DNA from 3 places in the Devosia beringensis genome. Region 1 is predicted to be linked to each of the others. Evidence: predicted binding sites of a transcription regulator. Region 1 holds the regulator's gene; each other region holds the start of a gene.
What was found. Region 1 encodes LexA, which represses DNA repair genes until DNA is damaged. Its sites were predicted from a motif close to TGTTCNNNNTGTGTTCNG; they were not measured.
Positions count from the first base shown of each region.

Region 2: the regulator LexA is predicted to act here: its motif matches at 5,797-5,814, upstream of GDR53_RS01910 (ATP-dependent helicase).
Region 3: the regulator LexA is predicted to act here: its motif matches at 7,773-7,790, upstream of GDR53_RS10275 (helicase-related protein).

Region 1 is NZ_CP045422.1:3,840,896-3,851,557, forward strand. It holds gene GDR53_RS18680 (TIR domain-containing protein) at 54-959, opposite strand; gene GDR53_RS18685 (hypothetical protein) at 963-1,376, opposite strand; gene GDR53_RS18690 (DUF2188 domain-containing protein) at 1,408-1,656, opposite strand; gene GDR53_RS18695 (vitamin B12-dependent ribonucleotide reductase) at 1,749-5,462, opposite strand; gene GDR53_RS18700 (NADH:ubiquinone oxidoreductase subunit NDUFA12) at 6,214-6,612, shown strand; gene GDR53_RS18705 (DUF2155 domain-containing protein) at 6,623-7,054, shown strand; gene GDR53_RS18710 (GyrI-like domain-containing protein) at 7,177-7,674, shown strand; gene GDR53_RS18715 (YybH family protein) at 7,703-8,080, opposite strand; gene lexA (transcriptional repressor LexA) at 8,080-8,793, opposite strand; gene GDR53_RS18725 (FG-GAP-like repeat-containing protein) at 9,044-10,662, shown strand, end outside.
Region 2 is NZ_CP045422.1:372,182-382,843, reverse strand. It holds gene cysQ (3'(2'),5'-bisphosphate nucleotidase CysQ) at 1-351, opposite strand, end outside; gene nadC (carboxylating nicotinate-nucleotide diphosphorylase) at 348-1,226, opposite strand; gene GDR53_RS01920 (AGE family epimerase/isomerase) at 1,295-2,566, opposite strand; gene GDR53_RS01915 (class 1 fructose-bisphosphatase) at 2,667-3,614, opposite strand; gene GDR53_RS01910 (ATP-dependent helicase) at 3,694-5,760, opposite strand; gene GDR53_RS01905 (NAD-glutamate dehydrogenase) at 5,873-10,552, opposite strand.
Region 3 is NZ_CP045422.1:2,094,988-2,105,649, forward strand. It holds gene gloB (hydroxyacylglutathione hydrolase) at 1-248, opposite strand, end outside; gene GDR53_RS10245 (class I SAM-dependent methyltransferase) at 354-1,085, shown strand; gene GDR53_RS10250 (DUF3108 domain-containing protein) at 1,476-2,258, opposite strand; gene rpmB (50S ribosomal protein L28) at 2,476-2,760, shown strand; gene GDR53_RS10260 (queuosine precursor transporter) at 2,886-3,572, shown strand; gene fdxA (ferredoxin FdxA) at 3,670-4,008, opposite strand; gene GDR53_RS10270 (RNA-binding S4 domain-containing protein) at 4,161-4,574, opposite strand; gene GDR53_RS10275 (helicase-related protein) at 4,578-7,670, opposite strand; gene GDR53_RS10280 (pyridoxal phosphate-dependent aminotransferase) at 8,219-9,313, shown strand; gene GDR53_RS10285 (prephenate/arogenate dehydrogenase family protein) at 9,310-10,257, shown strand; gene GDR53_RS10290 (DUF2125 domain-containing protein) at 10,254-10,662, opposite strand, start outside.

The sequences.
Region 1 (10,662 bases):
TTTACCACGTAGTTCCTTCCGCGTCGGCGAGCGGCTTGGGCATGGCGAGGTGACTACTGTCGCCCTGCTCGCACCGCTGCAAGGTTTAGCCACGCAGGCATATTTTTCCAAACGTCGTCGCGACGCGCATCGTATCTGAAGACCCCATGATCCAGCGGAATGACGTATCCTATGGCAGGTTCGGGTAGATATTTCGGCAACGGTACAGCCAAGGTATAGTTGGCATATCTGTCCCAAGACCAATGCCGTTGTTCATCTACAACCCGCATGTTCTTTTCGAACAGCCTGAACGTGCCATCTTGCATCTTGCCAACTGCCATATAGGCGAGGGGGTTGGGACCAAGCGGATGCGGATATCGGTCTTTGTGATGGTTGATCGAATTGATGTCGACCGCCAGCAGACCCTTTCCCTCGATTACGCTCCGTGCAATCTCATATCGAACCCAGGGCCGTAACCAGGTGTTTGAGCCAATAAGAACACAAGTGACAGAGGTGTTTTTCACCCCTTCACGTATCAACTGCTTAAGAGAATCCGGATTGGTGCGCTCACTATTTTCCCAAAGGCTTCTGTCATAGTGGGATTGCGGCACTTCGAGGATTTTTGCTTTGAATTGCTCAGCGTGCCTTACATTATTTACGCGGATGACGTCGCCATAGTGAAAGGAGTAAAAGACACTTCGCTTGATTGTGGGCAGAGGGGGTATCGCTGTGTCCGCGGTAATGCCGCCCCAGAAGCTCAATGGCTTCATTGGCGGTTTGGCTGTCTGGTGCCCGAGCGCCTCTGCCAAGGCATTCCGGGGTGGAGGCGAGGGCGGCGCGGGAATTCCGTTCAGGAACGATAGTGTGTTCACGGGACGCGGCAGCGAAGGCCGCATGAGTGCAACCGCGATGGCGTTGCGCCTGCGTTGTTCTTCCGCTTCGATTTCTGCAACGAGCGCCAATAGATTTAGACCCGACATGGCTCACCCCACAATTCGCGCGATGAAGATGACAAGTATCATTAGGGCCGGATAGACGCCCATCACCGGGTTTAAGACTCCGATCTTCAAGGTATCAACGAGGCCGGCCTTGAAAGGGCGGTAGTCCATCGTGAACTCCTCAACGTCTTGGCCGCGCCTGATAGCGTCGAAAAGTCCGCGATAGGCTCTCTCTATGCGGAGGTAAAAAGCGTCAAGGAACCAGAAGATGGCCAAAGGTAAAAGGGTCACGAGCGCTACAGTCGCTGAATTTCCGCCCTGCTCGGACTGTGATGCAGTCAAGGCAACGATGGCGGACGCGACTGTTGCGGCGACCGACTTTAGTGCAAGAGAGTTCGACGCCATGCGACCGATTACCTCCTGCACCATGACAAGATGAGAAATCTTGGCTTCGTTCATTGTGCCTGAATACCCCTACATCCCGCCGCTATCAGTGCTCTTTGTCACGGGGTGGATTTGGGTCATGGCCGGGAGCAATAGTGTCTTTGCTCCGTATCTTGCCGTCCACGCCCTTGGTCGTCAGTTCGCCACCGCCTTGTTTTTCTAGCAGGCGTTTACCGGCAGCAATTGCGTCCTTCTGGGTGTCGTGGATCGACGTTGCACGATCAGCGTCGTTCCGCTTGTTGGCCCACGTACCATCCGGTCGTCTGGAGATGGTTCGGTCTCGATCTTTGCTCATTATGATATCCTACTTTCGTACCCCATTTGTTCGACTAAGTAGAAGGTTGCGGCGCAAGCGCGCCGCAACCAGAGACGTTGTTTGACTAGTCCTCAGCTACAGCCAGTCGTCGTCCCGCACGTGTCGCACTTCAGGCACGTGCCGTTCCGCACCATGGTGAAGTTATGGCACTCGGTGCACTGGTCGCCGGTATAGCCCTTCATCTGGGCTTCGGCGCGCAGGAGACCAGAGTCCTTGCTCGGCGGCGGGCTCGGGATCGGGTTGAGCTCGGCGGGGGCGAAGGCGGAAGGCGAGAGCTGGGTCTCGATCTTGAGGGCCGTGGCGGTCTTGAGGGCGGTGATGGTCGAGGTCTGCATGGCCTGGACGGGATTGTACGGGTGATCGCCGGAGACGATCATCAGGGACTTGTTGGTCACGCGACCACGGGTCATGCCGCGCGAGACAAACCGATCGGCCTGCATGGGCGCTGCCGGGGCAGGGGTGGAACGGCCGCCCTTGCCTTCGTCATTGCCCTTGCCCAGCGAAGTCGGGCTTTCGGGATTGACGTGGGCCAGGTCGTCGCGGTCGAGATAGGAGACGGCCAGTTCGCGGAACACATAGTCGAGGATCGACGTGGCGTTCTTGATCCGGTCATTGCCCATGACCATGCCGGCGGGCTCGAAGCGCGTGAAGGTGAAGGCCTCCACATATTCGTCCAGCGGCACGCCATATTGCAGGCCCAGCGAGATGGCGATGGCGAAGTTGTTCATCATCGCACGGAAGGCGGCGCCTTCCTTGTGCATGTCGATGAAGATCTCGCCGAGGCGACCATCGTCATATTCGCCGGTGCGCAGATAGACCTTGTGGCCACCGACCACGGCCTTCTGGGTATAGCCCTTGCGGCGATCGGGCATTTTCTCGCGGTCACGGATGACCGTTTCGACAATGCGCTCGACAATGCGCTCGGCGACATGGGGCACGCGGGCGGCAGCCGACAGGGCCGCCATTTCCTCGGCCTGGTCCTCGTCCTCATCGTCATCGGCCGCAGCCAGGACGGATGAGTTCAGAGGCTGGCTCAGCTTGGAGCCATCGCGATAGAGCGCATTGGCCTTGAGCGCCAGGCGCCAGCTCAGCATATAGGCCTGCTTGGCGTCTTCCACGGTCGCATCATTGGGCATGTTGATGGTCTTGGAGATGGCGCCCGAGATGAACGGCTGGGCGGCCGCCATCATCAGGATGTGGCTTTCGATCGAGAGCGAGCGCTTGCCGATCTTGCCGCAGGGGGCGGCGCAATCGAATACGGGCAGGTGCTCGGCCTTGAGGTGCGGGGCGCCTTCCAGCGTCATCGCGCCACAGACATGGATATTGGCGGCCTCGATGTCCTTCTTGGAGAAGCCCAGGAAGGGCAGCAGGTCGAAGGTGAAATCGCCGAGCTGCTCGTCGGTGACGCCCAGGCTCTTCAGAAAGTCCGCGCCCAGGGTCCACTGGTTGAAGATGAACTTGATGTCAAAGGCCGAGGCGGTCGCGGCGTTGAGCGCGGCGATCTTCTCGTCGGTAAAGCCCTTGGCCTTCAATGTTGACGGATTGACGCCGGGGGCCTGGTTGAGATTGCCATGGCCGACCGCATAGGCCTCCATCTCGGCAATGTCGGATTCCGAATAGCCCAGGGTGCGCAAAGCCGGCGGCACGGCGCGGTTGATGATCTTGAAATAGCCGCCACCGGCGAGCTTCTTGAACTTGACCAGAGCGAAATCGGGTTCGATGCCTGTCGTGTCGCAATCCATGACCAGGCCGATGGTGCCGGTTGGGGCGATCACCGAGACCTGGGCATTGCGGTAGCCATGCTTTTCGCCGAGCGCCAGGGCATTGTCCCAGGCGAGCTTGGCGCGTTCGCTGAGCGCCGCGTCGATCAGCGAGGCGTGGTCGAGCGGCACCGGCTTGATCGAGAGGTTTTCATAGCCCTCGGCATGGCCATGGGCGGCATTGCGATGGTTGCGGATGACGCGCAGCATGTGCTTGGCATTGCGCTTGTAATCCTTGAACGGGCCCAGCTCCTTGGCCATTTCGGCCGAGGTGGCATAGGAGACGCCGGTCATTATGGCGGTGACGGCGCCGGCAATGGCGCGGCCTTCCTTGCTGTCATAAGGAATGCCCGAGGTCATCAGGAAGCCGCCGATATTGGCGTAGCCGATGCCGAGGGTACGGTATTCGAACGAGCGTTCGGCAATGGCGCGGCTGGGGAACTGGGCCATCATCACCGAGATTTCGAGCACGATGGTCCAGAGGCGCACGGTGTGCTCATAGGACGATGTGTCGAAGGAGCCATCGGCATTGCGATAGGGCAGCAGGTTGACCGAGGCCAGGTTGCAGGCGGTGTCGTCGAGGAACATATATTCCGAGCAGGGGTTCGATGCATTGATCGGACCGGCTTCTGGCGAGGTGTGCCACTCGTTGATGGTGGTGTGATACTGGATGCCGGGATCGGCCGAGGCCCAGGCGGCGTAACCGACCTGTTCCCAGAGATCGCGGGCCTTGAGCGTCTTGGTGACCTTGCCGGACTGGCGGGCTTTGAGATCCCAGTCGCCATCGCCTTCGACGGCGCGCAGGAAATCATCGGTGACGCGCACGGAATTGTTCGAGTTCTGGCCCGAGACGGTCAGATAGGCTTCGCTGTCCCAATCGGTGTCGTAGACCGGGAATTCGATATTGGTGTAGCCCTGCTTGGCGAACTGGATGACGCGGAAGATGTAGTTCTCCGGCACCAGGGCCTTCTTGGCAGCGCGGACTTCGCGCTTGAGGGCAGGGTTCATGGAGACGTCAAAGCAGTCGTCGCCACTGCCTTCGCAGTTGACGGCAGCCTTCATGATCAACTTGAGGTGTTTTGAGACAACCTTGGAGCCGGTGACGAGAGCGGCAACCTTCTGCTCCTCTTTCACCTTCCAGTTGATGTATTCCTCGACATCTGGATGATCAATGTCCAGCACCACCATCTTGGCGGCGCGACGGGTCGTGCCACCCGACTTGATGGCGCCCGCTGCACGGTCGCCGATCTTGAGGAAGCTCATCAGGCCGCTTGACTTGCCGCCGCCGGAGAGGCGTTCGCCCGAGCCGCGCAGAGCGGAGAAATTGGTGCCGGTGCCCGAACCATACTTGAACAGACGGGCTTCGCGGACCCAGAGGTCCATGATGCCGTTTTCATTGACCAGGTCATCGCTGACCGACTGGATGAAGCAGGCATGCGGCTGGGGATGCTCGTAGGAGCTCTTGGAGCTCACCAGCTTGTGGGTGAAGGGGTCGACATAGAAATGGCCCTGGCCGGGGCCATCAATGCCATAGGCCCAGAACAGGCCGGTATTGAACCACTGGGGCGAGTTCGGCGCGACGCGCTGGCTGGCCAGCATGAAGGCGAGTTCGTCAAAGAAGGTTTTTGCATCTTCTTCAGAGTCAAAATAACCGCCCTTCCAGCCCCAATAGGTCCAGGTGCCGGCCAGGCGATCGAAGACCTGGCGGCTGTCCATTTCCGAACCGTAGCGCTCATTCTCGGGCAGCTTGGCGAGCGCAGCTTCGTCAGGGACGGAGCGCCACAGCCAGGATGGGACGGAATTTTCCTCGACCTTCTTGAGCGCCTTGGCGACGCCGGCCTTGCGGAAATATTTCTGGGCAATGATATCGGCCGCCACCTGACTCCAGGAAGCGGGCACGGCAATGTCTTCGAGCTTGAAAACGACAGAGCCATCGGGATTGCGAATCTCGCTGGTGGCCGAGCGGAATTGCAGACCGGCATAGCGGTCCTGATTGGCAGTCGTGAACCGGCGTTCAATGCGCATAGTCGTCTTAGTCCCCAATGTAACGGGCAGATGCCCGCGAGCCGAAAAACCCGGCTTCAAACCCAAATCTGTTTTGACGCGTCACCAACCGAGCCCGTGGCCGGGCTCGACAAACATGCCTGTGCCCCCGAATGGCGCCGGTCTGATGCCAGCGCTCCGAGCAGGGGACTTGGCCCCCGGCAGTCGGTGCTGCGGGCCTGGATCAAAACATCTGCCGATTCAAACCACGCGTCAACGCAAGAAATCACAAGGTCTAGTGGTGCGATGGGTCACCGGGACAACCACTAGTAGGCTCAATATGTGGATAGCGGGGACAAAGTGCAAGATTTTCCGGCTCTTGCCCGGCTCTATTTACCCATCAAGCAGTGTCACATGAGGGCCCGATATGTGAGGCCAGAAAGCCGCGCTAAAGCGCCGTGATTCCTCATGCTTCCGGCCTCTGTCATCAGGCGGTCATAACTGGTTAACCATAGCTCAAAAACCCAGAATCAGGCGACCGCAAATCCTGTCAAGCGCAGAAAATTCGCCGAAAAATTGTCGGCGAGGGACACACCAGCGCTTGTGGCTGCCCCCGCGCGCGGCCACCCAGATGCAGTATGCAGGGCAGGGGCGCGCCTGGTGCATTGCCGGGCGGCAAAAGCGGCACCAGAAGGTCAATTTGGCGCGCCGAAAAGCCCGCCCGAGACTAGGCCGCGTGTCGAACCCATGGTACACCCGGCCCAACGCAAAGCTCCGACGGCGGAATCGACAAGTGGCAAAATCGGGTATCAAGCAGTTCCTGAGTGAAATCTTCTCCTGGTGGGGTGGTCAGACCTGGGGCACCCGCCTGTGGATCTGGCGCTTCGGCGACTATGTCGGCAGCGACGAGTTCGGCAACCAGTACTATCAGGACAAGAAAGCCGACCGGCGCTATGTAACCTATGCCGGTCCAGCCGACGCCTCCACCATCGGCAATGGCTGGCATGGCTGGATGCATCACCGCACCGACGTGGTCCCCACCAAGGCCAATTACGTGGCCAAGAGCTGGGAACTGCCGCACCAGGAAAACCTGACCGGTACGGCGGAAGCCTATCGCCCCGATGGCAGCCTGCTCAACAAGGGCGAGCGCCCGCGCGTCACCGGGGACTATGACGCCTGGTCGCCTGAATAGAGCGGGCGCCTTGCGCCATCTCACCTTTATCCTGCGCCGTGCCGCGGCGCTGCTCGCGCTGACGGCATTGGCTAGTGCCGGCCATATCGGTTCGGCCATGGCGCAGCCGATTGCCAATCCGGTTGCGGCCTTTGCCGGGCTCGACAAGATCACCGGCCGCATCACCCGCTTTGATGTCTATATTGACGAGACGGTGTTGTTCGGCGCGCTCGAGATCACCCCGCGCGCCTGCTACAGCCACCCCGTCACCGAAGCGCAGCGCGTGTCGGCCTTTCTCGAGGTCGACCAGCGCAGTCTGACCGGCACGTCCAAGCGCATCTTTACCGGCTGGATGTTTGCCGACAGCCCGGCGCTCAATGCCGTGGACCACGCCGTCTATGATGTGTGGCTGGTGGAGTGCAAGACCAGCACCGATATCCCGCCGCCCGACGCGCGCGACTGATCGCCGCTCGCTCTTCCGAGCCTGTCGAATCCCACTCCTGCTGATCGTCGTCCTCACACTGCCACGCCCCAGCGTGCGGGAGCGGCAGAAGACTGTCGCAGCAGAAGTGAGAGGAGCCCATCGTGCTGACCACCCCGATCATCCAAGACCAGGCCGCAAGGCCCTATGCCTATATCGATTTCACCGTCACCATGGCGGAGATGAAAAAGGCCGCCGATGAAGGCTTTCCGGCGCTGTTTGCCGGGCTGGCCAAGCTCGGCGTCGCGCCCATTGCGGCGCCGTTCTTCAACTATCGCCGCATCGACATGGCCAGGACGCTCGATATCGAGGTCGGCGTCCCGGTCGACCGGGTCGCGGCGCCGGACGGCGCGATCAAGTTCGGCGAATTGCCGGCAGGCAAATATGCGGCCATGACCCATACCGGTCATTATGACGGACTCTATGACGCCACCGCCATGCTGATCGGCTGGGCCAAGGAGCGCGGCATTGCCTGGGATGTGGTGGAAAAAGGCGATGGCGACCATTTCGCCTGTCGCCTCGAAATCTACGAAACCGACCCGTCGGCCGAACCGGACCCGGCAAAATGGGAGACAAGGCTGCTGTTCAAGACGGCTGGGTAGGGCGGTCAAACCAGCCCTCAGGCATGCCTTACCCCGGCGCCGCGCTCAAATGCTCATGCACGATCTGCCAAGCCTGAGCGCGGCACTGCAGCACCGTCGTGCCCCTGCCGCTGCCAGATGCGGCCCGGCCATTGATCGTGGCGGTCCAACAAAAGCGGTAGATGCACGCGGCGGCCCGGTCATCCCGGGCCAACCAATGCAGATCTTCCAGCCAATAGCTTTCGTCACGCAGAACCGCCCAAACCGATTCAAAGGCCTGGGCAATCGCCGTTATGCCGGCATGCGATCCGTCGTTGAACCAGAACACCGCGTCCGGGGCAATCAACGGCAGCAAGACCTCGAACCGGTGCTCGTTGATCAGCGACCCGTAGCGTTCCATGACGCCTTCGGGGCCGATCGCTGCCATCAGTACTTGCGCAACAAGCCGACCAGGCGACCCTGGATCTTGACCCGGTCGGGCGGGAAGATGCGGGTCTCATAGGCCGGGTTGGCGGCTTCGAGCGCCACGGTATTACCCTTGCGACGCAAGCGCTTGAGGGTGGCTTCTTCATCATCCACGAGAGCCACGATGATCTCGCCGGTGCTGGCCGCGTCCTGCTTCTTAATCAAGACGGTGTCGCCATCGAAAATACCGGCATCGATCATCGAATCGCCGCGCACTTCGAGCGCGTAATGCTCGCCGCTGCCCAACATTTCGGGCGGGACCATGATGGTGTGAGAATGGTTCTGGATCGCTTCGATGGGCGTACCGGCCGCGATACGGCCCATGACCGGAATGGCGATCGGCCTGGCATAGTCCTCGGCCGCTGATATGCGCGAAGGGGGGCTGGCTACCTTGCCCAGATTGCCCTCGATCACCGAAGGCTCGAAGCGCGCCTTGCGGCCGCCCAGCGAGGGGTTCATGGAATCGGGGAGCTTGAGCACTTCGAGCGCCCGGGCCCGGTTGGGCAGGCGACGGATAAAGCCGCGCTCCTCGAGGGCGGTGATCAGGCGATGGATGCCCGATTTGGAGGCCAGATCCAGCGCATCCTTCATCTCGTCGAAGGAGGGCGGAATGCCGCTTTCCTTCATCCGTTCGTGGATGAACATCAACAGCTCGTGTTGTTTGCGCGTGAGCATGGGCCCCTCGGGATTAGAATCGGAACATAGACAGAACGACTATAGGTGTTCCGGTTGTGTTCTGCAAGTCATCCGTTCCACGCCTGTATTGCAGGGATATCCGGGCGGCAGTTGTGAGGTGTGACTGCGCATTGCTTCGCGGCAGGGCGCCGATCCAGCGGCCAGTATTGTATTAACAGAGCATTGACAGACTGTGTTCTGTTGTCGGCATATGGGAGGTGAATACGGCAAGTCTATCGCGGGGGCGAGATTGAACTTTGGCATTGTAAACTTTGGTCGGGCCGTGGTCTTTGCGCCGCCAGTCGAGACGGGCTGGCACTTCGACAATGCGGGGACCATTGCCGGAACTGGCAACGCAGCTGACATCGCCGTTGCCGACATGGACGGCGATGGCGATCTGGACGCTGTCGTCGCCACAGGTGGCGCGGTAGTACTGACCAATGACGGCACGGGCGCGTTCACTGCTGGCGCCTCCCTGTACGCCAATTCGATCAGTGTGGCGCTTGCCGATCTGGACGGCGATGGCGACATGGATGCGGTGTTCAGCAGCCCCCACAATCCCGGCACGATCTGGCTCAATGACGGCATGGGCAATCTCACCCAAGGTGCGCTGCTGATTGAGGAGGACAGCGGCTACAGCGTCGAGGTCGGCGATTTCGACGGCGATGGCGATGTCGATATCCTATCGGTGGGCGATAGTCATACGCGGCTGTTCAGCAATGATGGAACTGGTGCCTTTATTCAGGGCTGGGAGGCGCCGATTTCCGGTGCGCGCCACGCCGTCGTGGCCGACTTCGACGGGGACGGAGACCTCGATTTCGTGACGAGCCACTCGTCCAACAGCAAACTCATTTATGTCAACGACGGCTCCGGCTCATTTGTGAGCCAGATTGCCTTTGCTGACGCGGAGGACATGACAAACCTCTTTGATGCTGGGGCCGCAGGCGACGTCGATGGTGACGGGGATATCGATATCGCCACGCGCGTACGCAACGGCAGTGGCGACCGGATATTTCTAAATGATGGATCGGGCAGCTTTACCGATAGCGGGCAGCGCCTGGCGCAAGGCCCCGGCCGCCTTGAACTCGCCGACTTTGATGCAGACGGTGATCTCGACCTTATTTCAGCGGCCTGGGCGGCGTATCCCACCGTGGTCCTTGAAAATAGCGGTAACGGTGTCTTCGTGGAGGTGCAGCGTTTTGCCGGGGCGACTTTTGGCACTGGCGTTGCCAGTGGCGATTTCGACGGCGATGGCGATATCGATGTACTGGTCGGCTCGCTGGCGCAGGGCGAAAGCCATGTTCCTCCAGTGACCCTATTACGCAACGAGCCCGGCGACCCGTCCACAGTCGACCTGACGCGGCCGGTGCCGGCGTTTTCGGCGCAGGGCATGAGCCTGGTCCTGCCGGCCAGCCTGTTCGCCGCTTTGCCGGACGCGACGGTGTTCACCGCCGACATCTATGGCAATCCGCTGCCGGAATGGCTGAATTTTGATCCGGCGACACTGACGCTGTCCTTCGACGGGGGCGCGGCCGACCCCGGCACCTTGCTGCTGCAGGTGACCGTGACGGCGCAGGCGCCCGGCGGCGGCAGCATCGCGGTCGATGTGCCGCTGATCATTCTGGACGGCGTGGAGATTGCCGGCGGCGGTCCGCTTGATGACGTGCTGTCGGGCGCGTTCTTCGGCGACTTCCTCGATGGACAAGGCGGCAATGACACGCTGTCGGGCCGCAATGGCGGCGACCTCATCGAAGGTGGTGATGGCGATGACCTCATCTTCGGTGGCAATGGTGACGACGTCCTGCTGGGCGAAAATGGCAATGACACGATCCGCGGCGGCAACGGCTTCAACCTGATGGCCGGCGAGGC
Region 2 (10,662 bases), 580 kb from region 1:
CACCACCCCCATCACCGGCACTCCATGCTCGACCAGCGCAATATTGACGGTGAACTCGCCATTGCGCTTGATGAATTCCTTGGTGCCGTCGAGCGGATCGACGACGAAATAGCGTGCGCCCAGGTCTGGGATGATCCCCGCCGCCACGCTTTCCTCGGCCAGCACCGGAATGCCGCTGGGCGCAAGGTATTGCAGGATGATCGCCTCGGCCGCCTGGTCGGCTTCGGTCACCGGCGAGCCATCGCCCTTGGCCACGGCATTGATCGGCCGGGCATAGACCGCCAGGATCGCCTGCGCCGCCGCTATGGCCGCCTCCAGCGCCAGCGCGGTTAGCGCCTGCACTTGGGTCATGCTGGCTGCTCGAACTCGACATCGAGCCCCAGATCGAGCGGCTGGGCCGCCATGGTGATCTGGCTGGTCGAGATATAATCCACGCCGGTTTCCCCGATCGAGCGCACCCGCTCCAGCCGCACCCCGCCCGAGGCCTCGAGCCTGGCCCGCCCGGCATTGATCGCCACCGCCTGGCGCAGCAGGTCATTGTCCATATTGTCGAGCAGGATGACACGGGCGCCGGCCGCTAGCGCCTCTTCCAGCTCGGCCAGGTTCTGTACCTCGATCTCGATCGCCACCAGGTGCCCGGCAAAGGCTGCGGCTGCAGAATAGGCAGCCGCCACGCTCCCCGCCACGGCGATATGGTTGTCCTTGATCAGGATGGCATCATCGAGCGCATAGCGGTGATTGGCGCCGCCGCCGCAGCGCACCGCATACTTCTCGAAGGCCCGCAGGCCCGGCGTCGTCTTGCGTGTATCGCAGATCTGCGCGCCCGTTCCGGCCACGGCATCCACATAGGTCCGCGTCAGCGTCGCGATGCCGCTGAGGTGGTTGAGGAAGTTCAGCGCCACCCGTTCGGCCGACATCACCAGCCGGGCAGGGCCCGTCACCGTCGCCACCACGCCACCGACGCCAATGCTGTCGCCATCGGCCACCAGCGGCGTGAACACCACCCCGTCGCCCACCAGCCGGAACGCCGCCGCCGCCAGGTCCAGCCCGGCAATCACGCCGCCTTCGCGCGCCGATAGACTCGCAGTCGCCTGCGCTGTCGGGGTCAGTGTCGCCTGGCTGGTGAGATCCCCCGCCAGGCCCAGATCTTCCTCCAGCGCGGCGGCAACGGCGCGCTCCACCAGATGGCGCGGCAATTGGGCAGGCAGGCGGTCAGGACGCGACATGGCAGGGCCTCTCAGCTGTGCCGTTGATGTACGCGCCGCGCCTGACCGTGGCAACCGACTGCTGCTGCCTAGTGGTGCTGCTTGACCGTGTGGTCGGCCGCGATGATCGCCGCGGTCAGGCTCCCCGTCGCCGGATAGAGCGGGATCAGGCAGGCCTGCAGCGCGTGATAGATGTCCGGCTTGCCGACAAACAGCCGCGAGGTCGGAGTCAGATCCTCGGTCAGCTCGCTCATCCAGCCGCCGCGCGCATGGTCGATGACGTGGTTCTCTGCATAGTCCCAGAGCTTGCGGTACCAGATCTGGAAATAGTCGTCCCGGTCATAGGCGCTCAGGAACGCCGCAGCGCCGATCGCTTCGCTCACCGGCCACCACAGCTTCTCGCGCATGATCGGCTTGTTGTCCCAGTCCAGCGTATAGAAAAAGCCGCCATGCTGGTGATCCCAGCCCAGCTCGATCGACTGGCGGAACAGGTTCCGCGCCGCATCGGTCAGCCAGCTCAGCCGTTTGTCGCCCAGGATCCACAGCTGCATCAGCAGCCGCGACCATTCCAGCCAGTGCCCGGGCGTCGTGCCCGAGGGCCGGAACATCTCATTGCCCTCATAATGCTTGTCGAGCGCCCAGTTGGCGTCGAAATGCTCGGCCACCCGGTGCCCGAGCTGGACCGCATGCTTGGCAATGATCAGCTCGGCAATCCGCTCGGCCTTGCTCAGATAGGCGCGGTCACCGGTCGCCTCGAAGGCGGCCATCAGCGCTTCGGTCATGTGCATATTGGCGTTCTGCCCGCGATAGGGCAAAAGCGTCGCCCAGTCCTGGCTATATTCGTCGCGCATTGCGCCGACGTTCTCGTCCCAGAACCGCGCATTGATCACTGCCGTGACGTCGGCAATCATCTGGTCCGCCAGGGGATGCCCCACCAGCTTGGCGCTCGACGCGGCCAGCAGCACGAAGGCATGGCCATAGGCCTGCTTGGAGCCATCGGTGACGCCATTGTCGTCGACGCCCCAGACATAGCCGCCATGCTTGGCATCGCGATGCTTGTCCCAGATATAGGCCATGCCATGGTCGAGCAGTTCGCCCGAGCCGGGGCGGCCGATCAGGCTGCCAATGGCGGCGCAGTGCACCATGCGCGTGGTGACATGGATCTGCCGCACCGCATTGTCTTCATTGAGCGGCATGCCGTCATCGTCGAGCTCGAAGAACCCGCCCTTGGGGTTGAGCGAGGGCCCCTCGAAGAAGTCGAACAGGTTATTGGCCTGCCGCATCAGATATTGCCGGTGAAACGGCCGGCTCGACCAGGGGCTGGAATTGGTCTTGGGCAGGGTATGGCTCGCGTCGGTCATCATGGCTCCCGGCCGGCGCACAGGGGCCGGCACCTCAACTGGACCGAGCTATAGCGTCCCAACAAGAACGTTGCAATTTGCCTGTCGTTGGAAAACCGCCTCAGCCCTTCGCGTACCAGGCCTCGACCCGTTTTACCTCGTCCGCCGAGCCCAGCACGACCGGCACCCGCTGGTGGATATCGCTGGGCACCACATCGAGCACGCTCTGCTGCCCGGTGGTCGATGCGCCGCCCGCCGCCTGCACCAGCAGCGCCATCGGATTGCCCTCATAGAGCAGGCGCAGCCTTCCGCCCTTGGCCGCGTTCTCGCTGTCGAGCGGATACATGAATATCCCGCCCCGCATCAAAATCCGGTGCACATCGGCCACCATCGAGCCGACCCAGCGCATATTGTAGCGCTTGCCGGCCGGCCCGGTTTCCCCGGCCACATTCTCGGCGACATAGCCCTTGGTTGCCCTGTCCCACAGCCGCTCCCGCGCCGTGTTAATGGCATATTCGGCCGAGGCGGCCGGCACGCCGAGCTGCGCCGTCGTCAGCACGAACACGCCGGTCTCATCCAGCGTGAACGCCGCCGCTACCGGCCCAAAGGTAATGACAAAGCTCGTTGCCGGCCCATAGGCCGCGTATCCCGCGCCCAGCTGCGCCGATCCGGGCTGCAGCAGCCCCTTGCGCGCATCGAGAATGGAAAAGATCGTCCCCACCGTGACATTGACGTCCAGGTTCGACGAGCCATCGAGCGGATCGGTCGCCACCAGATAGGCGCCCTGATTCTGCAGATGAACCGGCTCGTCCAGTTCCTCGGAGATCAGAATCGAGATGTGCGGGTTCTGCCCTATGTGATTCAAAACAATGTGGTTTGAGATCACGTCGAGGGCCTTCTGGTCCTCGCCCTGCACATTGGTCTGCCCGGCCAGCCCGGTCTGCCCGGTAATCGCCGCCTGCCGCAGCACGCCGGCAATCTCGACGCTCGCCGCCGCCATCGTGGTCATCACCGAGGCCAGGCCTTGATCAACATTCTGGGCAGCAAGCCAGTCGGAAAGGGTGGTCATGAGCGGCTCTTTGTATGGAAGAAGGACGCCCTCACTCTCCCCATCCCGGGCCGCTACACAATCCGACTTTGGCATGGGGTCACTTCCACATGCCCCGCATCTGCGCCGAAATATCCATCCGCACCGGCGCCGGCGACAGGCCCTCGATATGCGCCGGGCTCACCGGCGGCCACAATATATCCTCGAACAGCCCCACCATGGCGCGCGGAATGAACCGGCTGCGCTGCGCATAAAGGTGCCGGTCGCCATGCTTGGCCTGCTGCGTCACGAAAAACCGCTGCGGCACGATCAGGTTGAGTTCGTCGCGCGCCCGCGTCATCGCCACATAAAGCAGCCGCCGCTCCTCCTCCAGTTCATGCGTCGAGCCGGTGCCCAGGTCCGACGGCATGCAGCCATCCACCACATTGAGCACATGCACCGCCTTCCATTCCTGCCCCTTGGCCGAATGGATGGTCGAGAGGATGAGATAATCCTCGTCCAGCAGCGGCACGCCCGCCTGATCGCTGGTGGCGTCCGGCGGATCCAGCGTCAGCTCGGTCAGGAAGCGCTCGCGGCTCGGATAGCCCCCGGCGATCTGCTCGAGCTGGATAATGTCCTGCACCCGCACCATGGCGTCGTCATAGGCCTGCTCCAGCAGCGGCTCATACCAGAGCCGCGCATAGCCCAGTTCCACCGGCCAGCCGGCATCGCGCCGCGCCAGCCGCCTCATCAATTCAACCAGTCCAGCCCAGCTTTCGCCGGCCCGCGGCGGCACCGGGATTTCCCCCAGCGCCCAGATCGGGTCCGGCCCGCTGGCCATGGCGTCCAGCACCCGTCCGGCCGTGCCCGGTCCGACACCTGGCAGCAATTGCAGCACGCGAAAGCCCGCCACCCGGTCGCGCGGATTTTCCGCCCAGCGCAGCACCGCCAGCAGGTCCTTGATATGGGCCGCGTCGAGGAATTTGAGCCCGCCGAATTTGACGAAAGGGATATTGCGCCGCGTCAGCTCGATTTCGAGCGGCCCGGCATGGCTCGATGTGCGGAACAGCACCGCCTGGCTCTTGAGCGTCATGCCGGCCTCGCGGGCCTCGAGCACCTTGTGCACCACATAGCGCGCCTGGTCTGCCTCGTCGCGCACCGTCACCAGCAGCGGCTTGGCGTCCGACTGCCGCTCGGTCCACAGGTTTTTGGTAAAGCGCTCGCTGGCCAGCTCGATCACCGCATTGGCCGCGCTCAAGATCGGCTGCGTCGATCGGTAATTGCGGTCCAGCGTCACGATGGCGGCCGGCGGCGTGAAGGCATCGGGAAAGTCGAGGATATTGCGCACCGTCGCGGCCCGAAACGAATAGATCGATTGCGCATCGTCGCCTACCACCGTCAGCCCATGCCCCTGCGGCCGCAGCGCCAGCAGCACCGAGGATTGCAGCTTGTTGGTGTCCTGATATTCATCGACCAGGACATGGTCGAAGCGCGCCGCCACCTCGGCCGCCATGGCCGGCTCGGCCATCATCCCGGCCCAGTAGAGCAGCAGGTCGTCGTAATCGAGCACGTTCTGGCTCTGCTTGGCCGCAACATAGCCACTGAACAGTTCGCGCAACTCCGCACCCCACATGGCGCACCAAGGAAAGCTGGCCTTGAGCACCGCGTCCAGCTCGTCCTGCGCATTGACCACTCGCGAATAGATGGAAAGGCACGTGCCCTTGGTGGGAAAGCGGCTCTTGGCCTCGGAGAGTTTGAGCTCATGCCGCACCAGGTTCATCAGGTCGGCCGAATCCTCGCGGTCATGGATGGTAAAGGCCGGGTCCAACCCGATCTGGCTGGAATGCTCGCGCAGCAGCCGCGCGCCGATGCCATGAAAGGTCCCGGCCCAGCTCAGCGCGTCAGTCACCGTCCCGGCGCTGGTGCCCAGCACCTGGCCCGCAATGCGCTCCACCCGCCGGCTCATCTCGATGGCCGCCCGCCGCGAAAACGTCATCAGCAGGATGCGTCTGGGGTCGGCGCCCTGCACGATCAGATGCGCCACCCGATGCGCCAGCGTATTTGTCTTGCCCGATCCGGCGCCGGCAATCACCAGCAGCGGACCGGGCGCCGCCTCGCCCGTGCCATGCTCGACGGCGCGGCGCTGCTCCGGGTTGAGCACGTCAAGATAATGGGGGCTGGCAAGCACGAATCGGCACCTTTGGGTTGCCGGTCCAAAAGAGTCTATTCTGCTTTTGTTCGCAAGCCGTGAAGGGCCAGGCCGGCCCCGCCCCGGCATGATGGGGCAGGGCGAGTCCGGGCTATTCCTGCGCCAGATCGGCCATCAACCCGGCCGCCACCGTCAGCCGCGACACGGTCAGCGAGCCCTGCGTCAGTTCGGCCACTGCCGTGGCCGTCCGCGCGATCCCCGCTGCGTTCCGCGCCTGCCAGTCCGCCAGCTTGGCGGTCACCGTGGCGCCTGCGGCCTTGAGCACATCGGCCGTCAGGTCGCGCTGCGCCCGCATGAGATTGGCCAGCGCCCGGTCCAGCGCCATGCGGTCGAACCGGTCGTTGAGCAGCAGGGCCCGGCTCTGGGCGATCACCGGCCAGAGCCAGAACGCCTCGAACACCCCGAAAAACGCCGCCGCGCCATCGCCCACGGCAACGCCGGCCCGCTCGCTCACCAGCACGATATCGCTGGCATAGCCCAGCACCGGCAGCTCGGCGATGCGCTCCGCTATGGTCTCGGGCACGCCCTTGTCCACCAGCGCCTGCGCTGTCGCCGCGACACCTTCGGCCAGCGAGGCGGGCAGGGTATGGGCGATCATCGCGCGCAGGGCGGTGACGCCGGCCCCGTGCCGGGCCACCAGCCCGCTCAGCCCCTGCGTCACATCGGCATTGCGCAGGAACCACAGGCTCTCCTGCCGCAGCAGTGCCATGACCTCGGCATAAAGCCCTAGCTGCACTGCGCCATCCACCGCGGTATCCAGCGTGTCGATCGCGGCATTGAGATCGGTCAGCCCATAGGCGTCGCGCGTGGCGGCATAGGCCAGCGCCACTTCCCCCGGGCTGGCGCTGGTCGCCGCCGTCAGCTCGCTGACAAAGGCCGGGCCGCCGCGATTGATCATGGCATTGGCCAGCACGGTGGCGATGACTTCGCGCTTCAGCCGGTGCCGTGTCACCGCCTCGGGATAAACCCGGTGCAGCGTATCGGGGAAATAGCGATAGAGCTCACCCGCCAGATAGACGTCGTCCATGTCATGCCCGTCCAGCAGGTCGGCATAGAGCACCAGCTTGGCATAAGCCAGGATCACTGCCAGCTCCGGCCGCACCAGTCCCTTGCCGGTCGTGGCGCGCGTGTCCAGCACCGTCTCGCTGGGCAAAAATTCCACCGTCCGGTCCAGCAGGCCGCGTACTTCGAGCCCCGCGATCAGCTCGCGATGGTCGGGCAGTTCGGCCAGGCCCGCCCGCTCGGCCAGCGAGATCGCCAGTCCCTGCAGATAGTTGTTGCGCAGGCAGAGCGCGGCCACCTCGTCGGTCATGGTCACGAGGAACGCATTGCGCGCCGTGATATCCAGCGTGCCGTCGGCCAGCAGCGGCGCCACCGCGATCTTGATATTGACCTCGAGATCGCTCGAATTCACCCCGGCCGAATTGTCGATGGCGTCGGTATTGATGCGCCCGCCCTTGAGCGCATAGTCCACGCGCCCGCGCTGCGTTACCCCCAGATTGGCGCCTTCGCCCACCACCTTGGCGCGCACTTCCGTGCCGGTGATGCGGATGCCGTCATTGGCGCGGTCGCCCACCTCGGCATTGGTTTCGAGCGCCGAGCGGATATAGGTGCCGATGCCGCCGAACCACAGCAGGTCGACATCGGCCTTCAAGATCGCCGTCATCACTGCGCTCGGCGTGGCGCTGTCCACGGTCAGGCCAAGCAGGGTCTTCATCTCGGGCGTCAGCGGAATGGCTTTGAGGCTGCGCGAAAACACCCCGCCGCCGCGCGAAATCAGCGCCGTATTGTAATCCTGCCAGCTCGAGCGGGGCAGGGCGAACAGCCGCAGCCGCTCCGCCAGGCTCGTGGACGCGTCGGGCGTCGGATCGATGAAGATGTCGCGGTGGTCGAAGGCCGCTACCAGCCGCGTCTGCGGGCTGAGCAGCATACCATTGCCGAACACGTCACCGCTCATGTCGCCGACGCCGGCCACGGTGAAGGGCTCGGTCTGGATGTCGCGGTCCATTTCGCGGAAGTGGCGCTTTACCGCCTCCCAGCCGCCGCGCGCGGTGATGCCCATCTTCTTGTGATCATAGCCGGCCGAGCCGCCCGAGGCGAAGGCGTCGCCCAGCCAGTAGCCCCGGCCGGTGGCAATGCCATTGGCCGTGTCCGAGAAGGTCGCCGTGCCCTTGTCGGCGGCCACCACCAGATAGGGGTCGTCGCCATCGCACCGCACCATGTCGCGCGGCGGCACCACGGCACCCTCGACCAGGTTGTCGGTGACGTCGAGCAGTGCCCCCACAAAGATCTTGTAGCTGGCCACGCCCTCAGCCTGGAACGCCTCGCGCGGCATCCCCGCCACCAGGCGCTTGGGCACGAAACCGCCCTTGGCGCCGACCGGCACGATCACGGCATTCTTGACCTGCTGCGCCTTGACCAGGCCCAGCACCTCGGTGCGGAAATCCTCCGGCCGGTCCGACCAGCGCAGCCCGCCGCGGGCAATCGCGCCAAAGCGCATATGGATGCCTTCGACCCGCGGCGAATAGACCGAAATCTCGCGATAGGGCCGCGGCGCCACCATGCCGTCCACCCTGCCGCTGTCGAACTTGATCGCCAGTGCCGGCAGGCGATTGCCCTGCCCATCGCGCTGGAACGCATTGCTGCGCACCGCCGCTTCCATCAGGTTGAGGTAGCGGCGCACGATGGTGTCCTCGTCCAGCGAGGTCATGGCATCCAGCGCCGCTTCGATCCGTGCCCTTGCCGCATCGGCCTTGGCCGCGCGGTCACTCTCGGCCGGATCGTGCAGCGCATTGAACAGGGCGACCAGCCCTTCGGCCGCCGCCGGCTGGTTCACAAGCACCTGGGCGATATAGCGCTGCGAATAGGAAATCCCGATCTGTCGCAGATAGCGCGACAGCGCCCGCAGCAGAGCGGCATCGGTCCATCCCAGCGCGGTTCGGCTCACCAGCGTATTGAGCTGGTCGCTCTCGGCCTTCCCGTCCCACACCGCCAGCAGGCCGTCTTCCACGGCCTTGCCATTGGTCGCAATGTCAAAAAAACTGCCATCGGCGGTCGCCAGCACCATGTCATGCAGATAGCGCGTCACCCCGTCACGCGGGTTGATCGTATAGGTGCGCTCGTCGATCACGCGGAAGCCGAAGGCCTCGATCATCGGCACCCGGTCACTCAGCGGAATGGCGTGCTCGCGGTGGTAGAATTTGAGCCCCAGCGCCCCGTCGCCCCCCACGCGCTCGCGCAGCTTGATCGCGACCCGGGTGCTGTCGCCCAGTTCCCGCAACACGGCGATATCGCCATGCGCGACCTCGGCAGAATTGCGCGACTGGTAGGCCGCCGAAAACGCCATGCGGTAGTCGCTGATTGTCGCCGGATCCTCGGCCGTGGCCATCAGCAGGTCGCCGAAATTGCTGGTCAGCGCATCGACCCGGGCTTCGAGCTCATGGCGGCTGGGCTGTGGCGTTTTCCCGCCCACCCGGCCGATAATGGCATGCACCCGCACCAGTTCCCCCTCGGGGAAGTGCGGATAAAAGGCCGAGACGCGGCCGTCATAGACCTCGGCCAGATAGGCCGTGATGCGCTCGCGGGCGGCGCCGTCATAGCGGTCGCGCGGCACATAGACCAGGATGGAGACGAAATTGTCGAACCGATCGATGCGCGGCAGCACCCGCACGCGCGGCCGGTCGTAAAGTGCGGCAATGGCGGTGGCGAATTCGAACAGCTGGTCGACGCCGATCTGGAACAACTCGTCGCGCGGATAGGAGTCGAGCGCGCTCAGCAGCGCACGGCCGTCATGGCCGATCGGGTCCACGCCCGATTTGCGCATCACCTCGGCAATCTTGCGCCTTATGATCGGCACGTCGGTATGCGGCGTCGCCAGCGCCTGCGCCGTGAACAGGCCCACAATGCGCAGCTCGCCCACCGCCTGGTCGGCGCCGTCATAGATCTTGATGCCCACATAATCCATGTGCTGGCGCCGGTGAACCCGCGCCCGCACATTGGCCTTGGTCACCAGCAGCGGTTCGGCCGAAGCGATGAAGGCGGCGTGCTGCGGCGTTGATTCCACAAAGGTCGGCCCGCTGCGCAGCACCTTGACCTCGGGGTCGGTCAGCATGCCCAGCCCGCTGCCGGCCACCGGCACCAGCGCGTCGCCGGCAATGCGATATTCCCGCATCCCCAGGAACGTAAAATTGTGCTCGGCCAGCCAGTCGAGAAAGCGCAGCGATTCATCGATCTGGCTGGCTTTGAGCCGGCCCAGCTCGGCAATGCTGCGGCGCAGCCGCTCCAGCATGGGCTGCCAGCCCTGCACGGCCCGGGCCACGTCCCCCATCGTGCTGTCGATTTCCGCTACCAGCGCCGGCACGTCGCTGACCGGGTCGCTGTGGATATGCAGCACGCTGAGCGCCTGCCCATTGGCCTGCCGCACCACCGGATGGGCAAACAGCCGCACCGTGCCGCCGGCAGCCCGCAGCGCGGCCAGCGCGCTATCGACAATGAAGGGCATGTCCGGCGAGACAATGTCGAGCACCAGCGGATCGCCCGGCTGGGCCGGCGGCGTCACGCTCAGGCGGCTGCCGGCGCCGTCATAGGCCTGCAGATGCGCGTAGGACTGCCGCAGGATGGCCTCGAACCGGTCCGGCGCCTGCCGCGACAGGTCCTCGCTGTCGGTGGCCAGCACGGCCGCCCGGAAGAACTGGGCAAAGCCGGCGTCCTCGCTTGCCAGCGCCGCGGCGCGTTCCAGCAGGACAGGGCGATTGGCTAGTACCACATTCATCCGGCGACTCCTCAGCTTCGCGTCCACTCTAGGGCCCGTCCGCGCCCCTGTCTGCCATGCCTTTGGCCAATATCAGGCCAAAACCAAACCCCGATGACGCCGTGTCGGCA
Region 3 (10,662 bases), 1.7 Mb from region 1:
GCCTCGGCGCGCGGACCGACGACGCGGGCGTCGAATTCGGCCTTGAGCTCGGGGATGGCTTCGACATGGTCGATATGGTGGTGGGTGATGAAGATGTCGGTCAGCTCCCAGCCGCGGCGGGCAAGCGCTGCGCGGATGGCGGTGGCCTCGGGGGCATCGATGGAGGCGGTGCGGCCGGTGGCCTCGTCATGCACCAGATAGCCAAAATTATCGTCCCGCGCGCCAAAGACTTCAACGATCGCCGCCACTGCACCACTCCTGAACCAAACCTGTTGGGCGAAAACTAGGCATCCGGCACCGACATGACAACCGGCTATTAGACAAGTGAAGGCGAAACCGGCAGAGTTGGCGCCATGACCGCTGACGTGCACCGCCTCATCGCCTTTTACCGCTCGCCGCTGGGCCGGATATCCCGGGCGCTGGTGCGCGAACAGGTGGTGGCTCTGGCCGAAGATGTCAGCGGCAAGCGCGTGTTGGGGCTGGGCTTTGCCACGCCCTATCTGCGTTTTGCCTTGGGCACGGCCGAGCGGGTGCTGGCCTTTATGCCGGCGCGGCAGGGGGCCTCGGCCTGGCCGCGCGAGGGGCCGTCGCATACGGTCCTGTGCGATCCGCTCGACATGCCGCTGACCGATGCGGCGATCGACCTCACCATTGCCGTGCATGCCATGGAGCATGTGGCCGATGCCGAGGAACTCATGCGTGAGCTCTGGCGCGTGACGGCGCCCAATGGCGAATTGATCCTCGTGGTGCCGCGGCGCCGCGGGATCTGGGCCCAGCGCGACAATACCCCGTTCGGGCAGGGCAATCCCTATTCGGGCAGCCAGCTCGACAAGCTGCTGCGCGACCACAGCTTCGTGCCGATTGCCTGGCGCGACGGGCTGTTCCTGCCGCCCTTCCAGCATCCGCTGGTGCTGAAATCGACGCGGCTGTTCGAGCGGGTGGGGCGGCTGTTCGGGCCGGCCATGAGCGGGGTGATCTGCGTGCGCGCCCGCAAGCAGGCCTTTCCCGCCATTCCCCGGCGCAAGCGCGAGGAGCGATTCGTCCGCGTGCCCGGCATGAGTGCCGCAACGGCGCGGCAGGGCTGACACTGGCCAGTGGGCGTCCCGCTCCGGCACAGTTTGCCGCCGCCCGGGCCGGCTTCCTTCAGGCTTGACCCAAAGCAAGAACGAACAGAGGGCGAATCGCGCTTTGCGGGGAATGCCGCTTTGTTCACGGCTGCATGTGGTGGGCCGAAGGCGCAGCAGGCACTAGTCGACTGGGAGAGGCGGCGGATGGGCCAAATTCCGGTCATTACCCGTTCATACTGGTGAACAAAGTATGAAGATCGGGCCAAAACGGGCAGGTGTTGCGACAAGCTTGCTCAGACGAGGCGGCGTCGCGGGGCGGGCGTTAACCGGCCCAGGCAGGCGGGGCGGGCGCAAAAATCGACGAAATTATCAAAACAGCAATTGACCGTCCCGAAGCGGGACGCGGCGCTAAAAGCGCATGCCGGTCAGGACCATGGACAGATCGCCCATATTGGTGCCGAGCAGCACGCGATAGGGGATGAAATAGCCCGTCTCGCCCAGCGGGGCGTACCAGACGATGATGCGGTCGCTGTCGGCCAGGTAATTGGTGATCTCGGAACTGGTGAAATGGCCCGAGATCGGATTGTAGTCGACCGAACACAGCACGACCGGCCCCTGATAGCCGGTGCGGGCCGAGGTGGCATTGTCATCGCCGGCATAGCGCATGACGAGGTTGAAGCGCTCGACGCCGGTAAAGACGCCGACCTCGCGGTCGCACAGGCTCTTGTCGAGGGCGGTGCCCTTGAGCACGAAGGCGGAGAGGAAATCGCTGACGCCGGTCAGATGCTTGCGCTCGAGCGGCACGCGGTCATAATTGTCGATGATGGGCGGCTCGACCTTGAAGGAGCCGACATCGCCACCGGCAAAGGTGACGTCGATGTCGAAGGTCTCGCCATTGGCGCGGGTCTGCAGGGTGAAGGCCTGGGCGGCCAGCCGGCTGCCGGTCGAACTGCCCGAGGCGCTGGCCTTGGCGGTGCCACTGGCAACCACGGCGCCGAGCCCGGCCACATTGGCGGAGAGATCAAGGCCGAAGCGGGCGCCGTCATCGCGCAGGTCGACATTCATGGTGGCGATGTTGATGCCGCCCAGGGTCAGTACATAGCCGGCAGTGGCATCGACCTCGGCCGCGATCGCAGGCGGGCAGGCGAACAGCGCCAGTGCGGCGAGAACGGCGAAACGGGGCTGGGTCAAGGGCGGGCGTCTCTGCAAAGGGGTCGCGAATCGGGGTAAGGTCTGAAAGTGCCGTTTGCCGCGGCCCTCTGCAAGCCGCTCGCGCCGGATTGAGGCGGCCTTTGTCTTGACGGGCCCGCCCATATTCTCTAAAGAGCCCTCAGATTTCAGACACTACAGGCCCAATGCGGGGCATTGATCCCTGCACCAGAGGCCTTTTGCAACAGGATAGATGACCATGGCACGGCGCTGTGAACTTACCGGCAAGGGCGTTTTGGTTGGCAACAACGTTTCGCACGCTCTCAATCGTACCCGTCGTCGGTTCCTTCCGAACCTGGTGAACGTGACGCTGATCTCGGAGGCGCTCAACCGCCCCGTCAAGCTGCGCATCACCGCCTATGCCCTGCGTTCGGTTGAACACCGCGGTGGGCTCGATGCTTTCCTGCTCAAGCAGAGCGACGACACGCTGTCGACGCTGGCCCAGGGCATCAAGAAGGAAGTGCGCGCCGCTCTGGCTGCGTAAGCTTCTGTCCTTGTGACGAATTGACCGCGTGGGGTTCAGCTCCACGCGGTTTTTCTTTTGTGCCAATCTCGGCACATTCCGCCCCGGTCTTTTGCCGGTTGGCGGCCTTCTAGAGGTGCATTGTTATGCTAGCTCGCTTGCTGGCGGCTATTGCCGCCATGGTCGTTGTCGTCGCGGCCTCCAATATTCTCGTGCTCTATCCGCTGCAGGCCCAGCTCGGCCCGGTCAATCTGGCGGACCTGTTGACCTGGGGCGCCTTCACCTTCCCCTTTGCCTTCCTCATCACCGATCTCACCAACCGGTTTGACGGCGCGCGCAGTGCCCGCCTGGTCGTGCTGGTGGGCTTTGCCGTGGGTCTGGGCGTCTCGCTCTATCTCAGCTATCAGCCCCTGCCCTGGAACCCCCAGGGCGGTCCGGCAACGACGCAGCGCATTGCGCTGGCTTCGGCCACGGCCTTCCTGGTCGGGCAGTTGCTCGATATCGCCGTGTTCTCGCGGCTGCGCGCGGCCAGGGCCTGGTACCTGCCGCCGCTGGTGGGGTCGCTGTTCGGTTCGCTGATCGATACCACGATCTTCTTCTCGGTAGCCTTTGCGCCGGCGCTGGCCGGCGTGGACGCGCTGTTCGGCCTTGCCGATGGGTCGCTGGGCTTTCCGGCGCCCTGGCTGGGCCTGGGCCCCGACGTGCCGCTCTGGACCTCGCTGGCGACCGGCGACTTCCTGGTCAAGTTCCTTGCCGCCCTCCTCTTGCTGGCGCCCTATCGCCTGCTGATGGGCAGGATCAGGCCGCTGCCGCCGCTGGGCGCCCGCGCCTAGGCCAAGCGACGCCATAGACTGAAAAACCCGACATCGGCCTCAGGCTGATGTCGGGTTTTTTGTTTGGGGTATTGGGCAAAGCGGCAGACGGAAGATCTCAGTCGCCTTCGCCAGGCGCCTCGGAGAAGTACTTCTCGAACTTGCCGGTCTCGCCGTCCTTTTCCTTGGCCTGCGGCAGCGGATCGCGCCGCTCGGTCAGGTTGGGCCAGAGCGAGGCGAATTTGGTATTGACCTCGAGCCAGTGGTCGAGCCCGCTTTCGGTATCGGGCTTGATGGCTTCGGCCGGGCATTCGGGCTCGCAGACGCCACAGTCGATGCACTCGTCGGGGTGGATCACCAGCATGTTCTCACCCTCATAAAAGCAGTCCACCGGACAGACTTCGACGCAATCGGTGTACTTGCAGGCAATGCAGTTGTCGGTGACGATATAGGTCATCTAGGCGGGCATCCCGAACAGAAGCCGGGCCAGCGCGGTTGGCGCGGCGCGGCAGGTCTCAACGGCTCCGTTGCTAAACTTTTTCTGTGGGCGCTGCAAGGCTGGCAGGGGGCAGGGTTTGGCGCGTTGGGTGGCGCAGGCAGCAAAATTTGTCAGGGCTCGTCATCCCCGCCGCGAAACCGGTCGGTGTCGCGCCGTTCCTTCTTGGTCGGGCGGCCCGCCCCGTCGTCGCGTTGCGCGATGGCGGCCTCATAGGGGGATCGCTCGGCCCTGGGCAGTGTAGGCGGCGACAGGTCCTCGTAGAGCGTCTGGGCCTCGCTGGCAGGGCCGCGCCGGGTGCCCGGATCGATGATGCGCCAGACCAGGATGCGCTCATGCAGCGCCATGGTCAGCACATCGCCGGCACCGACCTTGAGGTCGCTGCGGATGGTGCGTTCGGCATTGACCCGAACGGCGCCCGATTCAATGTATTTCTGCGCCAGGGTGCGCGACTTGATGGCGCGCGCAAAGAACAGGAACTTGTCGAGCCGCTCCTTGCGGGCGGCGGGCTCGACAAGCCCTGCCAATTGCTAGTTTGCCTTGCCGTCGCGCAGGGCGGCCAGCTTGGCGAAGGGGCTATCGGGATCGAAAGCCTTTTCGCGCTTTTCCTCACGCGGCTGCTGGAACCGGGCCTGCTCGCCCTTCTGGCTGTCCGGACGGCGGTTTTCGCTGTGCGGGCGGGCATCGGGCTTGGCCGGCCGCGCATTGGCGGGCCGGGCATTGGCAGGGCGGGTATTGGCCGGCTTGGGGTTGAGATGCTGGGCCTTGGTCAGGTCCTGCACTTCACCCTCGGGCCGGCGGGGCGCGGTCGAGCGATTGCGCTCGGGACGCTTGGCCTGTGCTTCGCCCTCGGGGCGACGACGGCCGTCATGCCGTTTGGCCTCGGGGCGCTTGCCGCTGGGCGACCAGATTTCGTCATATTCGGGCTCGGCCGGGGCAGCCGGCTCGACCGGTGCCGTCTGGCCAGTGGTCGCCTCGGTTGCGGGCGAGGCCTCGACAATGGTCGTGTCAGGCATGGCCATGCTCTGGGCGGGGGTCGCCTCGTCCATGACAGCCTCGATTGGCGCCTCGTCGGCGGCATCGGTGCTGGCCGGGGCCTCGGTCAGGCTCTCTTCAAGTGCGGGCGCATCGGCGCTGGCTTCGGCCGGGGTCGCTGCCACGGGCTCAACCGGCGCTGGCGCTGCCGTCTTGAGCGTACGTTTGACGCGATAGCCCAGCGAATTGAGGATCGAGGCGAAGTCTTCGCCCGAGCAACCCAGCAGCGAGGTCATTTCCACGGTGACGCGGAAGCCATTGCCTTCGGCGGCGCCGGCGGGCAGTTCGCCCTGGTGCCGCGTCGGATCGAGCGCGATCAGCGGCCGGATGATGTCGGCCAGGCGCTCGAGGATATCGACGCGGACGGCGCGCTTGCCGGCCACCTTGAAGCCGGCAATCTCATAGAGCCTGGTGTCGACCTCGGGATCGACGACAAAGCTGGTGCGGCCGCTCAGCACGATGTGGGGGATATCGGTGACGCCGGGCTGGCGCACGCCGCCATTCTTGAGCGCAAACAGGATCAGCGCCAGTTCGCGCGGGGCGGGCTTGAGCGAGAGCGGCAGGTAGATGTGATAGGCGCCGAACTTGATGCCCAGCTTGCGCATCTTGCCGCGCACGTCCTGGTCGAGGTTCTTGACCTCGTCAGCGACCTGGTTGCGGGGGATGAGCCCGAGATGCTCGAACAGCTGGAAGCCGATGCCGCGCGCGGCGCCATCGAGATCGGCCGGGGCTTCGAGCGCCATGACGGGCTCGAGAATGGTGTTGACGTGATGGCGCAGCCAGAGGCTCAGCCGATCCTGCACGCGTTCGAGGTCGGTGCCGGTCAGCGTCTCGTCCGCCAGGATCAGGATGCGGGGCCGGTAGAGCGTGTCGCCCTCGATCAGCTCGGCGACGATGTCGCCCTTCCAGCGCATGCGGCCATCGGTGGCCAGCACGAATTCCTCATTGGGCGCCCCCGCCAGGCGTTCGGCCCGGTGGTGGATTTCGGGCGCGACAACCTGATCGGCGGCGGAGCGCAGATTCTTGATGTCGGCATCGCCGTCGTTGCGGGCCAGGGTAAAGCGGAAGCCTTCAAGCGTGCCGATGAGATGGCCTTCCAGCCGTACTTCGCCGCGCTCATTGATCTCGGGAGATGCCATACGTTTGTCTTTCAGGTGACGAAGCAACACGCTGGTGCGCCGGTCGACGAAGCGCTGGGTCAGGCGCTCGTGCAGCGCATCACTCAGCCGGTCCTCAATGTCTCGGGTCTTTTCGCGCCAATGTGAAGGGTCTGCAAGCCAGTTTTTGCGGTTGGCGACGAAGGTCCATGTCCGAATCTGCTTGATCCGGTTGCTCAAAGTATCGATGTCGCCGCTGGCATTGTCGCAAAAGCGGACCTGCTCGGCAATCCAGTCTGCGTCCACCTTACCCCGCTTGACCAGATCAGCGTAAATATGGGTAACGATTTCGCCGTGATTGGCGGGTGAAATGCCCTGATAATCAGGGATTTGGCAGCATTCCCACAAAAGTCGGGCGCCATCGAGGCCGCGCGCCAGCTTGCCGGCCTCGTTGCGGGCGACAAATTCGAGCGCGCGCTGGTCGGTTGCGATTGGCACCCGGGTCAGCGTGCGGCTGTCCGAACTCATTTCGAGGCTGTTGAGCAAAGCCGGGATGGATGAATAATCCAGCCGGTTGTTGCGCCATTGCAGCACTTTGATGGGCTCGAAATCGTGGGTTTCGAGCGCAATCACCATTTCCTCGTCGAATCCCTCGGTGCCGGCAGTGACGCCAAAGGTGCCGTTGCGGGCATGCCGACCGGCGCGACCGGCGATCTGGCCGAGCTCGGCGGGGGTCAGCGGCCGGCTGGTGCGGCCGTCGAACTTGCTGTCATCGGCAAAGGCGACGTGATGGATATCAAGGTTGAGGCCCATGCCGATGGCATCGGTGGCGACGAGAAAATCGACATCGCCATTCTGGTAGAGCTCGACCTGGGCATTGCGGGTGCGGGGGCTGAGCGCGCCCATGACCACGGCCGCGCCGCCGCGCTCGCGCCGGATCAGCTCGGCAATGGCGTAAACCTGGCGGCCGGAAAAGGCGACGATGGCCGAGCGGGGCGGCTGGCGGGAAATCTTCCTGGAGCCGGCATAGACCAGCTGGCTGAAGCGCGGCCGATCGATGATCTGGGCGTCGGGCAGCAGCTTGCGGATCACCGGCGCCATGGTGGCGGCGCCCAGCAGCAGCGTCTCATGCAGGCCGCGGGCGTGCAGGATGCGGTCGGTAAAGACATGGCCGCGGTCGAAATCGGTGGCGGTCTGGATCTCGTCGATGGCCAGACAATCGACGCGGATATCGGTGGGCATGGCCTCGACCGTGCAGACCCAGTAGCGCGGCTTGGCCGGCACGATGCGCTCTTCGCCGGTGACCAGCGCCACGGCCTGTTCACCGACCCGTTCGACACAGCGCTGATAAACCTCGCGCGCCAGCAAACGCAGCGGCAGGCCGATCATCCCGGTGGGATGGGCCAGCATGCGCTCGATGGCAAAATAGGTCTTGCCGGTATTGGTGGGGCCAAGGATCGCCTTGACGGATTGGGCGGGCGCAAAGGTCATTTGGCCTCAATGTAGGGCGTCCCCGCGACAGTTGCGAGTGGGTGCCTTCATTGTCCCAAGAAAGGACAGTCATTGCGACCTTTTTGCCATGCGGTTCGGGAATAGAACAAGGCGCGAACGAAACAGAACCGAATCGGCGTGTTCAGCAGAATCCCGGTTCGTTCACGGCTAGCTGTGGTGGGTCGCTGCCCGCGTCAGGCACAAGCGGGTTCATGCGGTTGTCATCGCCGCCCGAAAGGCGCCAAATCCGTTCAGCTTCCCTAACAAAGCGTGAATTTTGGCGCGCCGAGGGCGAATGTGACGGAAAAGTTAACGCGCCGGGCCGGCACTTTTCTTTGCCCTTGTGGTTTGCCTGCCCGGCCCGGCTGGCGGCAGACGCGGCACGTTCATGATAAAGCCGGTTGACCGTCCTGTTGCGGGACAGGGGCATGGAATCGGCAGGGGTCGCGCCGCGCCATCGGGCAGGGGTACAATCAGCGAGAAGCGCTTTGCCAAGCCCTGGTAGTTTGACTATGGTCCGCGCGGTTTTTCAGCCCAGAAATGGCATCATGTCAGACGATAGCGCACCCATTCCCCAGCCCGGCATTCTCGATATTGCGCCCTACCTGCCCGGCAAATCCGGCGCGGCCGGCAGCAATTCGGTCAAGCTCTCGGCCAATGAATCGCCTTTGGGCGCCAGCCCCAAGGCCGTTGAGGCCTTCCGCGCGGCGGCCGAACAGCTGGAAATCTATCCGGAAGGCACGTCGCGCCTGCTGCGCACGGCTCTGGCCGAAGTGCATGGCCTCGATGCCGACCTTATCGTCTGCGGCAATGGCTCGGATGACCTGCTGCACCTGATCGCCCAGTGCTATCTGGGCGCAGGCGACGAGGCGGTGATGAACCGCTATGGCTTTTCGGTCTATCCCATCATCACCAAGGCGGCCGGCGCATCAATCGTCATGGTCGATGAGGTCGATTACACCGCCGATGTCGACCTGCTGCTGGCGGCGGTAACGCCCCGCACCAAGATCGTCTGGCTGGCCAATCCGAACAATCCCACCGGCACCTATCTTAGCGATGCGGAGGTGCGGCGGCTGCATGCCGGCCTGCGCCCGGACATCCTGCTGGTCATCGACAATGCCTATGCCGAATATGTCACGGCCGAGGATTTCGCCGTCGGCCAGGCGCTGGTCGCCGAGACGAAAAACGTCGTCATGGTGCGCACCTTCTCCAAGATGGGTCTGGCGGCAGCGCGGATCGGCTGGCTGTTTGGTTCACCCGAACTGGTGGACGTGATCAACCGCGTGCGCGGGCCGTTCAATGTCAACCTCCCAGGCCAGCTGGCCGCGGCAGCGGCAACGCGTGACGTGGAATTCACCGCCCGGCTCAAGGCGCATAATGCGCAGTGGCGCGACTGGATTACCGAGGAACTCGATTCCAACCACATCCATGTCGTGCCCAGCCAGGGCAATTTCGTCATGCTGCTGTTTCCCGATGCCGAGCATGCGCGCATGGCCTTTACGGCCCTGATGGAACGCGGGCTGATCGTGCGCGAGATCGGGCCCTCCTATGGCATTGACCATGGTCTGCGCATTTCCATCGGCTCCGAACAGGCCATGCGTGGCGTCGTCGGCATCATCAAGGCATTGGTCAAAACCGCATGAGTGTCCAGTTTCGCAAGCTCGCCCTGATCGGCATCGGCCTGATCGGCTCCTCGATTGCCCTGGCCGCCCGTCGGCAGGGGCTGGTCGACACCATCGCCATCGCCACGCGCAAGCAGGAAACGCTCGATGAGGCCCGCGCGCTCGGGCTGGGCGATCTCTATTCGCTCGACGCTGCCGAGGCGGTGCGCGGCGCCGATCTCGTCATCCTCTGCACGCCTGTCGGCGCCTATGAGAGCGTCATCAAATCCATCGCGCCCTTCCTCGAACCCGGCGCCATCGTTTCCGATGTCGGCTCGGTCAAGGGCCATGTGGTCAAGGTGCTGGCGCCCTATATTCCCGCCGGCGTCCATCTCATTCCGGCCCATCCCATTGCCGGCACCGAGCATTCCGGCCCGTCGGCGGGTTTTCCGGAACTGTTTGCCGGGCGTTGGTGCGTGCTGACGCCCGGCCCCGAGGTCGATGCGGCAGAGACGGAAAAGCTGGCCGCCTTCTGGCGCGCCATGGGCAGCCAGGTCGAATGTATGGAGCCCGGCCACCACGACATGGTGCTGGCCATTACCAGCCATATTCCCCATCTGGTCGCCTACAATATCGTGGGCACGGTGGCCGATCTGGAGGCAGCCACGCAGTCGGAAGTGATCAAGTTCTCCGCCTCGGGCTTTCGCGACTTCACCCGCATCGCGGCCTCCGATCCGGTGATGTGGCGCGACGTCTTCCTCACCAATCGCGATGCCGTGCTCGAAATGCTGGGGCGATTTACCGAGGATCTCTCGGTGCTGCAGCGGGCGGTGCGCACCGGCGACGGGCCGGCGCTTGAGGCCATGTTCACCCGCACCCGCGCCATTCGCCGCTCGATCATCTCGGCGGGCCAGGAAACCGCCGCGGCCGATTTCGGCCGGCCGCATGAGGCGCCGCCGGCGCCCGCGTCTGACGACAAGGTCTAAAAGAGCGGGCCGATGGCAGCGATGGGCACGAGGCCGGACAGGATGGCCCCATCGCGGAAATTGAGCTGATTGGCAAAGCTGCCATCAGCGGCCGGCGCGCCCAGCACCAGGGTGCGCCAGGGTTCTTCGAGCAGCGGGCCGATGCGTTCGGCGACGCCCGTCGAGGTGATGGTGATCTGGCCGTCGATCTGCCCGGCCGGATCGAGCGCCAGCGCACCGCTGGCGTCGAGCGTGGAATCGGCATCGGTGCCGTGGATCGAGACCACATTGAGCTGGCCATTGGCCGCCTGCAGCGCCATCAGCATGTCGGGGGCGCCCCAGTTGCGCACATCGTCGGGCAGGCCGGTCAGCTCGAGCTGGACCTCGGCCGTGGTGTCGGTCAGCGTCAGGCCCGGATAGGCCAGC